Regions from separate parts of the Parabacteroides sp. AF18-52 genome, predicted to be linked through region 2. Evidence: riboswitches for the same ligand, from Rfam matches in the RefSeq annotation. Region 2 holds a riboswitch; the other holds the start of a gene.
What was found. A riboswitch is a leader RNA that binds a small molecule or an ion and turns the genes downstream of it on or off. The one in region 2 is predicted to bind cobalamin.

Region 1: another riboswitch for cobalamin. It lies ahead of nrdD (anaerobic ribonucleoside-triphosphate reductase); the one in region 2 lies ahead of DWX23_RS06110 (TonB-dependent receptor).

Annotation. Positions count from the first base shown of each region.
Region 1 is NZ_QUGR01000004.1:373,129-379,713, forward strand. Features, by position in the region: gene DWX23_RS10075 (Gfo/Idh/MocA family protein) at 1-409, shown strand, start outside; gene nrdG (anaerobic ribonucleoside-triphosphate reductase activating protein) at 417-890, opposite strand; gene nrdD (anaerobic ribonucleoside-triphosphate reductase) at 874-2,967, opposite strand; cobalamin riboswitch at 3,090-3,298, opposite strand; gene pgk (phosphoglycerate kinase) at 3,465-4,736, opposite strand; gene DWX23_RS10095 (NEW3 domain-containing protein) at 5,060-6,214, shown strand; gene DWX23_RS10100 (ABC transporter ATP-binding protein) at 6,218-6,585, shown strand, end outside.
Region 2 is NZ_QUGR01000002.1:640,686-647,270, reverse strand. Features, by position in the region: gene DWX23_RS06120 (cobaltochelatase subunit CobN) at 1-2,042, opposite strand, end outside; gene DWX23_RS06115 (HmuY family protein) at 2,134-2,778, opposite strand; gene DWX23_RS06110 (TonB-dependent receptor) at 2,820-5,048, opposite strand; cobalamin riboswitch at 5,124-5,414, opposite strand; gene nrdG (anaerobic ribonucleoside-triphosphate reductase activating protein) at 6,114-6,585, opposite strand, start outside.

The DNA.
Region 1 (6,585 bases), on a different contig from region 2:
GGTAAGTGTATATGCAGTTCTGAAACAGCTTAAACCGGATAAATATCCGAACGTGGACGATGATGCGACGATTCTGGTTGAATATCCTTCCGCAACCGTACAGATTATGGGATCGTGGAACTGGCCGAAAGGACGGAAAGATATGCATATTTACGGAACTAAAGGATATATTTATCAGGACACGCCGACTTCCATGCGTATTTACACCGACCGGAAAGAAACTACAGTACAACCTCCAGCATTGGAAGCTCCCTATAATGATTCTTTCTATTATCTGAAAGCAGCCGTTCGTAAAGAAATCCAGGTTGCTCCCACCGATCTGTCTTCGCTGGAGAACAACCTGGTTGTTGTGGAGATTCTTGAATCTGCCATAAAGAGTGCTAAAAGCGGTAAACCGGTCCGGTTCTAGCTGTTTGTTATTTAGCTGTAGAAAAGAATCGGTAAGTGATATCTTTCATCACTCCGTTCTCGATACGGTAGAAACGTTGGTTTGTTGCGGGTGATTTCAGTCCTCCCTGGTGTTCTATATAGGGACCTAGTTTGATGTATTCAAAGAAATCCAGATCAATAGCCGGAGACAGTTCGGTTTTTCCCGAATACCATCCAACTTTTACCGGAGCGACAGTCTGACGATGCAGATATTCTGCTAATTGTTCTATATCTGCAGGTGAAGCATCTCCGCCCATGAAGCAGACGCATGTAATAGCCTTACCGTACTTCCTGAGAAGTACGGTAAGGCTATCTTCTGTCAGTGGTTCGCCGATATCTTTCAGTAAATAGGGGCTATGACAACCTTTGCATTGGTTGGGACAGTTAGATATGTTGATCGCCAACGTTATCTCGTCCGGTACTTCCTGAAAGACAATATCGTAATCAGTGTAACGTAGCATAATGTCTGATATGAGCTTCCTTCTGCCGGGGTTGTGAGAAATTACTGATACGTTTCATATAACCGATAACGCGGGTCAGATAATCCACATTCTGGCTGTGGCATTTAGGACATTCTTTCAAATAGCGTTTGTCGATATGGTTGCAATCGTTACAAATGGTATTAGGAATGTTGAATGTAAAATAATTACAACCTTCTATAGCTGAGACACGTAGTAACTGGCGGTATTGTTCTTTGCTCAGATGTTCTTCCAGATTCATGTGTAGTGCCGAACCACCGGTCAGATGCTCGATATAACGTCGGCCATGGATACGGAACTTGTCGACAACGTTGAGTGTCGTATCTTCCACGATATAGAAATAGCTGTTATAACAATCGCGAAATGTCTGATATCCTGCTTCTCTGTCCCATTTAGCATGTTTTACTCCTACATTTTCGGCAGGAATCATTTCGCAGTTGAACAAGACCTCTTTATTACGGTACTTTTTGTTGTATTTTTCTACCATGCCGAGTATTTCTTGTACAAATGTTTCATATTTAGGGTTGTCATTGATTTCGATACCCATAAACTGGGCAGCTTCTACCAATCCGTTCACCCCGATCGTAAGATACTGGCGGTTCATATTAATATAACCGGCATCGAACAGGGGGAGCATGCCTTTGGATTGTAACTGTTTCAGATTCTCGTTGTAGGCCAACTGGACTTTATGTACGAGATCGATTACCTCTTCCAGGAAGAACGGATAAAGTATACCGGACTTCACAGCATGCTGTATGCAACGGTTCAGGTTGATTGTCAATACGCTTTTAGAACCGGTAGATACCCCTCCGGCTCCCAGCGTATAACTGAAACCGTTGTCTTGTATCTCGTTGCGCAAACGGCAACAACTGCTTAACGAATCGGCATTATCGCTCATATAAGTGAAGAAGGAGTGTCCTTCGGCATACATCTCGGCCGTAAAATCCCCGTATTCCTTATCGAGTACATCTCCATCTTTCGACAGGAGCGCCATAGTCTCGACCGGGAAGGTCAGAACGTTGCGGGTACGTTCTTTGTTGAACCATTTCATGAACCGCTTTTGCAACCAGTTTAACGAATCCCAGTCGGGCTTGTTGCCGTCAGGGAATACAAAATTCTCGAAAAGACTGTTGAAATAATATTTGTCATAATAGGCAATATTCCAAAATACAGCCTGGAAGTTTCTGGCACCGGTCGGCTGGTTGATAGAATAGACTATTTGTTCGAAACAGTCTGTAATCATTTTGTCTATTGTACGTTGCTTACTGGACGAGTCTACCACATCATCGGCGTGCCGGTAATAATCTTTTCCATATTCCAATCCGACGAAATAATTCATATACATCAGAAACTCGGGAGTTGCACATGCACCGCTCAACATGCTTGAAACGATGAATACCATATTGATGAAACCACCACAGAAAGATTTCAGATTGGTTGGGGCCGTAGAGTTGCCTCCCACGGAAGCTGTACCGCTTATCAGCCAGGGATACATGGTTATACTGGCACAATAGTTGGCAAGGTTCGTTTCATCATTCTTATAAATGAAATGGTGATTCAGCAGTTCCAGGTAACGGTCCGATACTTCTTTTCCGTACATATCTTTCAACCGGTCTGTCAGCAGGCGGCGGTTCAGGCGGATAAAGTTCGATTTCGGTAACTCACCTATCAGTGTGGCGATATTTTTATTCTCTACATTGGCATTAGCGTCGTATTTACTTCCGGTAGCCGGATTGGATGCATCACAATAATCCAGTAGAAAGCGCAGTTTATCCCTAACTTCCCGGTCTTCCAGATGTTTCTGACGGTATAGCATATATGACTTTGCTACCGCATAATAATGTTCTGCCATCAAAGCAACTTCCACCTGGTTCTGAATATCTTCCACACTTGTCCCTTCGCTGACACTGATGCGGCTGAGGATATTGGTTATTACTTCCTGGGTAGCGAAACTACCTACTGATAAAAATGCTTTAGCTATTGCATTTTTGATTTTGTCAAGTGAGAATACTTCTTTTTTACCATCTCTCTTGACAATAAAAATCTCCGTGCTGATCATACTTTTTATTTAAGATTAAACAATACTTCTGTTCATGCAGTTCCGCAATGATTCCCGGAGATAAAGTGATAAATGGATCTTATAAAGGATTCATACCACTGCTTTTCACCCGAAAGCGCTGGATTCTGTCTGATTGAAATGGCAGGTCTTCTGACTTGTTTCTGTTGTAACACCTTCCCGATCTGAGACCAGTGGCATACAGAGGTTACAACATTTTTCCTTTGCAGGAATAAAACTTACAGCTACGGGGATAGTCCCTGATTTTCACAGGATTCCCTTTTAATCTTCCTCACTGAATTGTGATTCGGAAACCATTGTCGATAACAAAGATATGAATTAATTCAATATTGCAAGGAGCCATATATGGCTATGTTATTCTTCCGTAATATATCCCGGATGGGATATTATGAGGTAGTGATTATAAAACAAGAAACTCCGGTGAAATCACTTCACCGGAGTTTTATATTTAATTAGGATATTATAAACAATATCTAAAATTATTTGTACGGTTCGCCTTTAACAGCAGCGATACCCGGCAGAACTTTGCCTTCGATAGCTTCCAGTAAAGCACCACCACCTGTAGATACGTAAGAAACTTCGCTTGCAATACCGAACTTGTTAACGCAAGCAACAGAGTCGCCACCACCAACAAGAGAGAATGCACCGTTCTTAGTAGCTTCAACTATAGCGTTACCTACTGCACGAGAACCGTCGGTGAAGTTTTCGAATTCAAATACGCCTGTCGGACCGTTCCAAAGGATAGTCTTAGACTTCTTGATAACGTCAGCGTAGATTTCAATAGTCTTAGGACCAATGTCAAGACCTTCCCATCCGTCAGGAATTTCGTTAACATTAGCATATTTTGTATTTGCGTCGTTGCTGAAAGCGTCAGCAATCTTTGCGTCGACAGCCAATACAAGGTTTACACCTTTTTCTTTTGCTTTCTTCATCAGGTCAAGAGCCAGATCCAACTTATCGTCTTCAACGATAGAGTTACCGATCTTACCGCCCATAGCCTTTGTGAAAGTATAAGTCATACCACCTGTTACGATCAGATTGTCTACCTTGTTCAACAGGTTTTCGATGATTTCGATCTTAGAAGAAACTTTAGAACCACCCATGATAGCAGTAAACGGACGAGCGATGTCGTTCATTACTTTTTCTACAGCTTTTACTTCTTTTTCCATCAGGTAACCGAACATCTTGTGGTCAGCATCGAAGTAATCAGCAATCAGAGCTGTAGAAGCATGAGCACGGTGAGCAGTACCGAATGCATCGTTTACATAGCAGTCTGCATAAGAAGCCAATCTCTTTGTGAATTCTTTCTGGCTTTCTTTTACTGCTTTTTTAGCAGCTTTCTTTTCGTCGTCTGTTGCATCTTCTGCCAAACCTCTTGGTTTGCCTTCTTCTTCTGCATAGAAACGAAGGTTTTCCAGCAATAAAGCTTCGCCCGGTTGCAGAGCTGCAGCCTTAGCGCCAGCTTCTTCACCAATACAGTCGTTAGCAAACTGAACTTCTACGCCCAGTAATTCAGATACACGACCCAAAATATGTTTCAGTGAAAATTTATCAGTAACGCCTTTCGGACGGCCCAGGTGAGAACCTATGATTACGCTGCCACCGTCTGCCAGGATCTTCTTAAGTGTAGGAAGAGCGGCACGAATACGAGTGTCGTCTGTGATGTTGAAGTTTTCGTCCAATGGAACGTTGAAGTCAACTCTAACAAATGCCTTTTTGCCGGCAAAATTGAAATTGTCAATTGATTGCATAACTCTTGTATTTAAATTTCTGTATAAAATGTCTTTCTTAGCGCTCGCAAACTTACACAAAAATATTTTATTTCAATGTTACATTTGCAGAATAATTCGGTCTGTTTAGCATACAAATGGCTTCTTTTGGGGGTGTATATATATAATGTATAGGGAAAGGCCCGTTTGTTGTCGCATTCATGACAGAGATTTACCAGATAGGAAAGGGAGGTACTTTTATGATAGCTTTTTTTTAATTCTTTTAAAAGTATCTAATACTCTCAGTATATATATTTGCCCCCGGCTAATAAGTAATCATTTTTGTATACTCTATAAAAATCATTATGAAAATGCAAATTAACTGTTTAAACCTATTATTTGTACTGTTATTGGGAATAATCCCTTGTAGTAAAGTCCACGCTGGTGATTCTGAAAAGAGCGTGATGTTGTATACTCCCTACACAAAGATAGCGGTTCCGCCGGGGGAGTCGATCGATTACAGTATTGACGTCATTAACAAGAGTGACGAAGTGAAAAACGCGACTATCTCTGTCGAGGGAATACCTCGGGGATGGAGTTATGAAGTAAAGTCCGGGGGATATTCGATCAGCCAGCTTTCGGTCCTTCCTGATGAGAAGAAGAATTTTTCCCTGAAAGTGGAAGTGCCGGTGAAAGTGAATAAGGGAACTTATAATTTTACGGTTTCGGCCGATGGTATGGCTAAGCTTCCGCTTACGATTACCGTTTCCAAGCAGGGAACTTATCAGACTGATTTTACAACAACTCAGCCGAATATGGAGGGTAACTCCAAATCTACTTTTACCTTTAATGCAACGATCAAGAACCGTACTGCGGAACAACAGCTTTATGCCCTGACGGCTGAAGTAGAAAGAGGTTGGAATGTGGTATTCAAACCAAATTATAAGCAGGCGACATCTGCGCAGGTTGAACCGAATGCTACTCAAAATATAACGATTGATATCAATCCTCCGGCTAATGTTGCTGCCGGTAGCTACAAAATTCCTGTTCATGCTTCTACCGGCTCCACTTCTGCCGATCTGGATTTGGAGGTTGTGATAACGGGTTCATACGAAATGGAGCTATCCACACCAAGAGGTTTGCTTAGTTCCGATATCACAGCGGGAGAAACAAAAAAGATCGATCTGGTTGTTAAGAATACAGGTTCGGCAGAGTTGAAGGATGTACAGCTTTCTGCAAGTAAACCAGTCGACTGGGAGGTGACCTTCGATCCTGCCAAAGTGGTAAAGCTGGGAGCCGGACAGACAACCAGTGTGATTGCTACCGTAAAGGCATCTAAAAAAGCGCTTCCCGGCGATTATGTGACGAAGATGGAGGCCAAAACTCCGGAGGTGAATGCTACAGCCGATTTCCGTATTTCTGTGAAGACCCCGATGATCTGGGGATGGGTCGGTGTCTTGATTATTATTTTGGTATTGGGAGGTGTTTATTATCTGTTCCGCAAATATGGAAGGAGGTAAGCCATGTGTCAACCTGTTATTGAACTTACCGGACTGACAAAGAAGTATGGTGATTTTACTGCGGTGAACGATTTGAACCTCCGGATAAACAAGAAAGATATATTCGGATTGCTGGGGCCTAACGGGGCAGGGAAGTCGACTACGATCCTGATGATGTTGGGACTAACGGAGCCAACTGCCGGTTCAGTGAAAGTTTGTGGTATAAACTCTACAACACATCCGATCGATGTGAAACGGATAGTCGGTTACTTACCGGAAGATGTCGGCTTTTACGATGATATGACCGGTATTGAAAATCTCGTATATACCGCACAGTTGAACGGTATTCGGAAGAATGAAGCCAAGGAAAAGGCAGGGCAATTATTGGAAAG
Region 2 (6,585 bases):
AAGTTTTCGATTCGCTCGATCTCTTCCGCTGTATAAGGTTTACCTGCTATGCTATCAAGTTGCAGGTCCCTTTGCAGTCCGAGTTTCAGAACGGCAGCTTTTATCCGTAATCCTATTTCCGGTTGTTTGTTTTCAGGGGCCTGGTACCAATCATCGATATCTTTGAACAAGCCGGAGAAACGATCCCGTGTGCGGCTTTCCATGAAAGGAGGTGTTAAGTGGGATAACATGGCGGCATGCGTACGGCGTTTAGCGATGATCGCTTCGCCCACATTGGCAATACTGTAATAATAGAAATGGGGGAGGCTGCCTATCAGGCAATCCGGCCAATCCCTGTTGGATAACCCGGCTTGTTTACCCGGGGTGAATTCCAGGCTGCCGTGCGTGCCGAAATGGATGAGGGCGTCGGCCTTGAATTCATTCTGAACCCATAGATAAGGGGCGAGATAGGCATGTGGCGGGGCAACGCTGGCTCCGTGTACGATATGGAACTCATCGTTACCTTCAGCGGCATGCGGTTGAGGGAACAGGACTACATTTCCGAATTGCAGGCGGGCAATGGCCAGTGATTCTTCTCCGTCATGCGTTGCACTCAGATAGTCTCCCGGGGCTTCCCCGTATTTGTCGACTACTTCCTTGTATTTTTCCGGGACGAGCGTATGGGCGGCCCATTTTTCATAAGTGCTTTTGCTTACCCATAGCGGATTACCGTTTTTCATGAAATCATCCTGTGCCCCTTTGGCATAGGCTCCGAGTACAGCCCCCTGTTTCTTCAATAGTTGGCTGAAACCTTCAAAAGTATCGGGCAGTCCGTTTACCGTATATCCTTCCTGTTTCAGTCGTTTCAGCAGTTCATAAAGGGAAGGGGCCACTTCCAGTCCGGCTGCGACGAGCGATGCCTGGCCAGCCGCTTTGAAGTAGCAGATAGCCACCCGTTTATCTTTGTTCGGTTTCTTGCGCAGTTGCAGATAGTTCTTTACGTTTTGGGTGAAATTGTCCAGGCGTTCACTTTCCGCATCGAACATAAAATAGCCGTTCTCGTGCTGGTTCTGCGTGGAGATTACCAGCGGATCGATACCTCCGTCTATTTCCGGGAGTACGATACGGGCTGTCAGGTAACCGCCGGTTACCCCTTTGTTCTTATCATCGCTCAGCCATTCATCGCGGCTTAGCATGATAGAGAGCGGACAGAAAAGCGGAATATTGTTTTCTGTCAGCCATTGAACGGTTTTATCGCCTCCCAATCGTCCCATCGGCAGATAAATGACGGCATCCGGATGAACACTTTCCATCAATTGCTGCCGTTTGGCGGCTGATGCGATCGGGTACACATTGAAACCGGCATCTGTCAGGCGGGTGATCAGACTGTCGATATAGCTTCGGTTGCCTTCCAAGGGAGAGGTCATACCTGAAACAAAGGCAATGCGAGGGGCATCTTCCTTGTATATTTTCTTTTCACGCAGGTGGTTGGTCAGTTCGTCGGCAGTCCGGTAAAATACGCCGTCTTCCAGATGGAAGAAAATGTCGGATGGGATCAGTATCGGTTCGTCGGCTTTTGTTTGGAATAGTTTCCGGCTGTCGAAGGTGCTACGGATATAATGCAACATATTCCGGTAGTTCATACGGCTCCGGTTATTATAATAAATATCGAGTTGTTCCTGTTGCAGGCTGTCGACATTGTGATTGCTGATGGAGCCGGATGAAAAGACAAAGGTATATACAGCGGTTCCTTTTTTCCCGGCAGCATCGATATTTTCCGTCTGTTCTTCCGTCAGTCGCAAACCCGGACCGAACAGCAGGATCGCATCGTAGCCTTTGAGCGACGACGCATCTTCAGCCTTGACCTCTTTCACTTTTATCAAGCGGCTGTCGCTTGCCATTGCAATGTTGGAAACCTGGTAAGACGGGAAGTTTACCAATGCAATTTTAGTGGGGGATAACAGCAGGCTATAAAAAGCATACAAGCCGAGTACCAGCAAAAGTGCCAGCCCGGCTTTCCATCCCGCGGATTTGTGTTGACGGAGGAATTGAATAACAGACATATTATAAAAGAATAAGCAAAGGGAAGGGAGACTGGAAAGAGTGAATGTGTGTCTGATGTATCTCCCTTCCTTCGCATTGATTAACTAATTGTTATTTAAACGGATATACGTATTCGAAAGTAATGTGACCTGATTTGTCTTCATCATTCATAAATGTTTTCATGATCAATTTAGCATATTGGCCGTCTGCTGTGCGAATAATAAAAACGTTTTTGTTGTAACTCCATGTGCTAGTCATATAGTTATAGAATGCCCATCCTGTATTTTCTCCAACTTTAAACGCATCATTTCCTGTTGTTTCGTAATATGTAGGAGGCATACCACCAGAAGCCATTACTTTCATTTTACTATCAGTAATAAATCCTGTAGTTGGTATAGATGTGACTTTGCTAAAGTCAGTTTCCTTTGTATCAAGTGCAGCACCTTGTCCTTTGCCCGATTCTCCTCCATTTGTCCGGATGTTATAGCGTAAAAATGCTATATCCCAACTTGAATCGGTAGCATAGTTTTCTTGGTCTACTTTTATGATTTCACCTTTTTCAAAAGAAAAATAAGTCCATTCTGTAAAACTTTGGGCTTCAAATTTTACTTCTTTAGCTTTTGCTTCCGGCTCTGGTTTGTCTTTATTATCATCATCGCTACAAGCTGTAAAACTGATAGAAGACAGGATAATAGCTACGGCCAACGCCCCCTGCTTTAGGTAAGAACCCGATTGGAAAAAACTTTTTGTTGTCATAATAAAAAATTAATTTGTTGATTAAACGTATTACTTGAAAATCAGAATTTAAATAAGATAGAGCCAAACACACGAATTCCCGGATCGTAGGTTGTATAATGAGCCGGATCTTTATAGTTGAACATATTCTGTACACCCGCAGTTGTTACTAACGCCATATGGTTCAGTTTCCAAGGAGTGTATTGTGCTGTTAGTTTCCAGAGACTATATGCCGGTTGAGGATCAGTCGTGATGGTTTGGATGATTTCTCCGGTTTGTTCATCTTTTGTGACTTCTTCCTTATCGTTTATTTTCTTTGAACACCAATGGCCGGCAACAGATACAGAAGCCTCTTTTTTGCAAACGTTGAAACGATAAGAAGCGTTGCAGCTAATGGCGTGACGTGTATTGCCTTTAAGTTGTAATTCAGTATTCATATCTTTGGCATCAGTATAAGCATAACTACCATGCAGGTAAATTTGCCGGATGGGGTAATAGTCTACTGTGACTTCTGCACCACGTATACGGGCATCATCAACATTGCTATAGCGTAATTCGGTGGAAGTTATGCCATTTTCATCTGTAATATTGACGTAGGCTGATTGTATCTTGTTTTTAATGCTATTTTGATATATTTCAGCGCTAATATTTAGATTGGAATGTGTATATTCGGCTGAAAATGAGAAGTAATTGGACTTTTCTGCTTTTAGATCAGGATTACCTATATTGTGTGATACGCTACCCATCATAAAATCAGAATAAAGTTCCGTTGCGTCAGGAGCTTTAAACCCTTTACTATAACCTCCACGGAATTTCCAGTTTCCAGGATTGAACATTAGATTTACTTTAGGAGTATAAGCATCTCCAAAAGCAGAATGGTGGGTATAACGGAAACCTCCTATAACATTCAATAGAGGTAGAACTTGCCAGTCTGCTTGTACGAATCCGTTTATGTCATGTACTTTACGGGTTTTTATTTCTGTCCCGTATTGCATATCATTATAGTCTTTATTCCAGTTAAATTCCCCTCCAAATACCATTTGAAGGTTGTTAAGTGGAGTATATATATCTGTCAAACGTAGTGTTTGTACATTAGATGATGCATTTTTAGATATGGAGTCTAATTTTTCATATACTGTTTTACGGGTATAAAAGTCCCCATAATATACAAGTTTTAATTGATTATATTCTCCTAATTCTTGTTCCAGTGAGGCTCGGAATGTTTTATTAAGACTTTTATAATGTGTATTTTTAGTACTTAACGGAGGATTTTTAACATCATTCAGATAAAAAGTTCCAGACGCATTTATTTTTGTTTGTTTATGTGTCCATCCTAATTTTTCTTCAAATGTCATGTTTGACGATGGTTGTTTTGTGAAGGCTTCTGGTGTTTCAGGTGTCAGATCGTACCCATCAGTAGAGTTTCTGTTGAACAGAGTTTGTGATGTGAAGTCTTTATATGCAGTACCAAAGCTACCATCAAGCAATAGTTCATTGAAGCGAGAGTAACGGGCTTTAACCCAACCTTCTGCTAGGCGTTCTGGTGTTTTCGTTATGATATTAACAATCATACCGATTGCGCTTGAACCGTATAAAGCAGAAGCAGCTCCCTTTATTATTTCTATTTGTTTGATATTGGAGGTACTAAGACGTTCAAAGTCTATAGGACCTCCGGGTGTATTAGATAGACGTTCTCCGTCAACAAGGATCAGAACATATTTGTTTTCAAGTCCTTGAATACGAATATTATCTCCTCTCGGATCGCTATTGAATTGTAAACCAGGGATAGTAAACTCCAACGCATCCATGATGTTCTCAAAGTCGTTGCGTTGCAATTGTGCGGCAGGAATTAGTCGGGTAAGGACTGGTGTGTTAGAGATCGTTTTCTCTGTTCGTGTTCCGGTTACAACCACTTCATTCAGATCGAATATCCCGGCATTCATCTGGATATCCATTTCTTTTTGCGCTCCGTTGGCATTGAACTTGATGGTTTGTTCCATGTAGCCGGTCGAACGGACCAGCAGGTTGTAACTTTTACCTTCGATCAGTTCTATGCGGAAACGGCCGCCTGCGTCGCAGGCAGTACCGATTAATGTTCCCGGAACATTAATCGTAGCCATAGGTATACCTTCTCCTGTTTCGGAATCGATAATTCTACCGGTTAATACACAAATTCCGGTTTGTACCTGTTCTTTTTCCGGTGTATTGACAGTCTGACTCTCTGCAAAGCTGGTTGCAGGTGTAAACACGCACACCGAAAGTAAAGACATAGCAATACCTTTCAGTCTCATATAAGTAAGCATATAAAATGGAAGAATTTTGTATAGAAATTCTGCCTTGTTAATCTTCTGCCCTTTATCCCGAGAGCATCAATAAATTGATCAGGCAGGTTTTCTGACTTTCCCGGCTTTGCAAGGCCTTCCCGACGGTATAGTTGATAGTTGACATGTGACAGTTGACAGATAAAATGCGGACAGAAAAACTGTCAATTGTCAACTTTCCACTGTCAACTGAATCGTCAGTGGCATGGAGTTGCAAGCATTTCCGGCAAGTGCCGGAACGGGATTACAGCAACGGGCATTGTTCCGGATTTACACCGGATTCCCTCTCATCACCAGCAGAATGCTTCGTGATTCACCTTAATCCGATGCAAAAGTAGTAAAGTATTTTTGAATATAAATGCTATTTATTTATTAAAAAATCTTTTTGGTATTGTTTTGAAGTACAGGATAACCGTTCTAAAATATTGTTTGCATGCAGGATGATTTGATCCAAGAATGTCAAAATGTTATTTTAGTAGATGTGTGGAACGATTGTGCCGGAAAGGTGATGGGATGGATGAGTTTTATAGGATTCTCAGAAGGCTTTAGTTTGTCAAAGAGAATGTGTTATTGCAGAATATGATATCGCGTAGAGAGTATTTACTGGATTATTGTGTCTGTTTGTTTCTTGAAATAGATATTCCTGTTGTTTGTGCTATTTCGTCTCTTGCCTGCTTTTTAGGTGTTCTGGAAGTGATAAACTGCTAAAAAACATCTAAATCAAGCCTGAAAAGGTATCGACTCCTCTTTTGTGTAACTTATTTTAACGCTTTTTCCGTCTTAAATGGATCGTCACTTCATTTAAAACAAAAAAAAATTCGTTTTAAACGAAGTGGCAATTTCTTTAAAATAAGTTTTAGGAAATGATTTGCGGAGATATATGTTAATTATTGTAACTTAAAATCTCCTGGAAGTGTTATTTAGGAAAGCACTGCTGTTATTCATTTTATTAAATATAAAACATATTAATATTAGAAAGATGGATTTTGAATCATTTTGTTATAATCTGTTTTCTGTAAATAGAATAACCTATCGCTAAATGATAAACGGATTGTAATTATAGAAAACTACTTTTTTCTCTTTCAGCGATTTCTTTACATCGATCAATCTCTGGTTGCTGCTGCCACGGAACAAAAGACTTTCGTCGTGCAGAGACTGTTTGAATTTTCCGTCTACCAATACGTCGATATATTGAAGCAGTTCGGCCTGTTTGGGGTTTTGTAATAATCTCTCAAATTGATAACCCGTATAGCACCAGATATTTTTCCGGCTCTTTTCTTTGATGGCACGTGCCAGCTTGGTAAAGCCTTCCGGTTGGAACATCGGATCGCCACCGCTGAAAGTAACGTCGGCGAAGTCGTCTGCCAGGACTTTTTCCAAAATCTCTTCCGTCGGGGTTGGCTTGCCTTTCTTTATATCCCATGATTCCGGATTGTGGCAGCCCGGGCATTGGTTCGGGCATCCGGCAGCGTAGATAGCAGTCCGGAATCCCGGACCGTCTACAGTT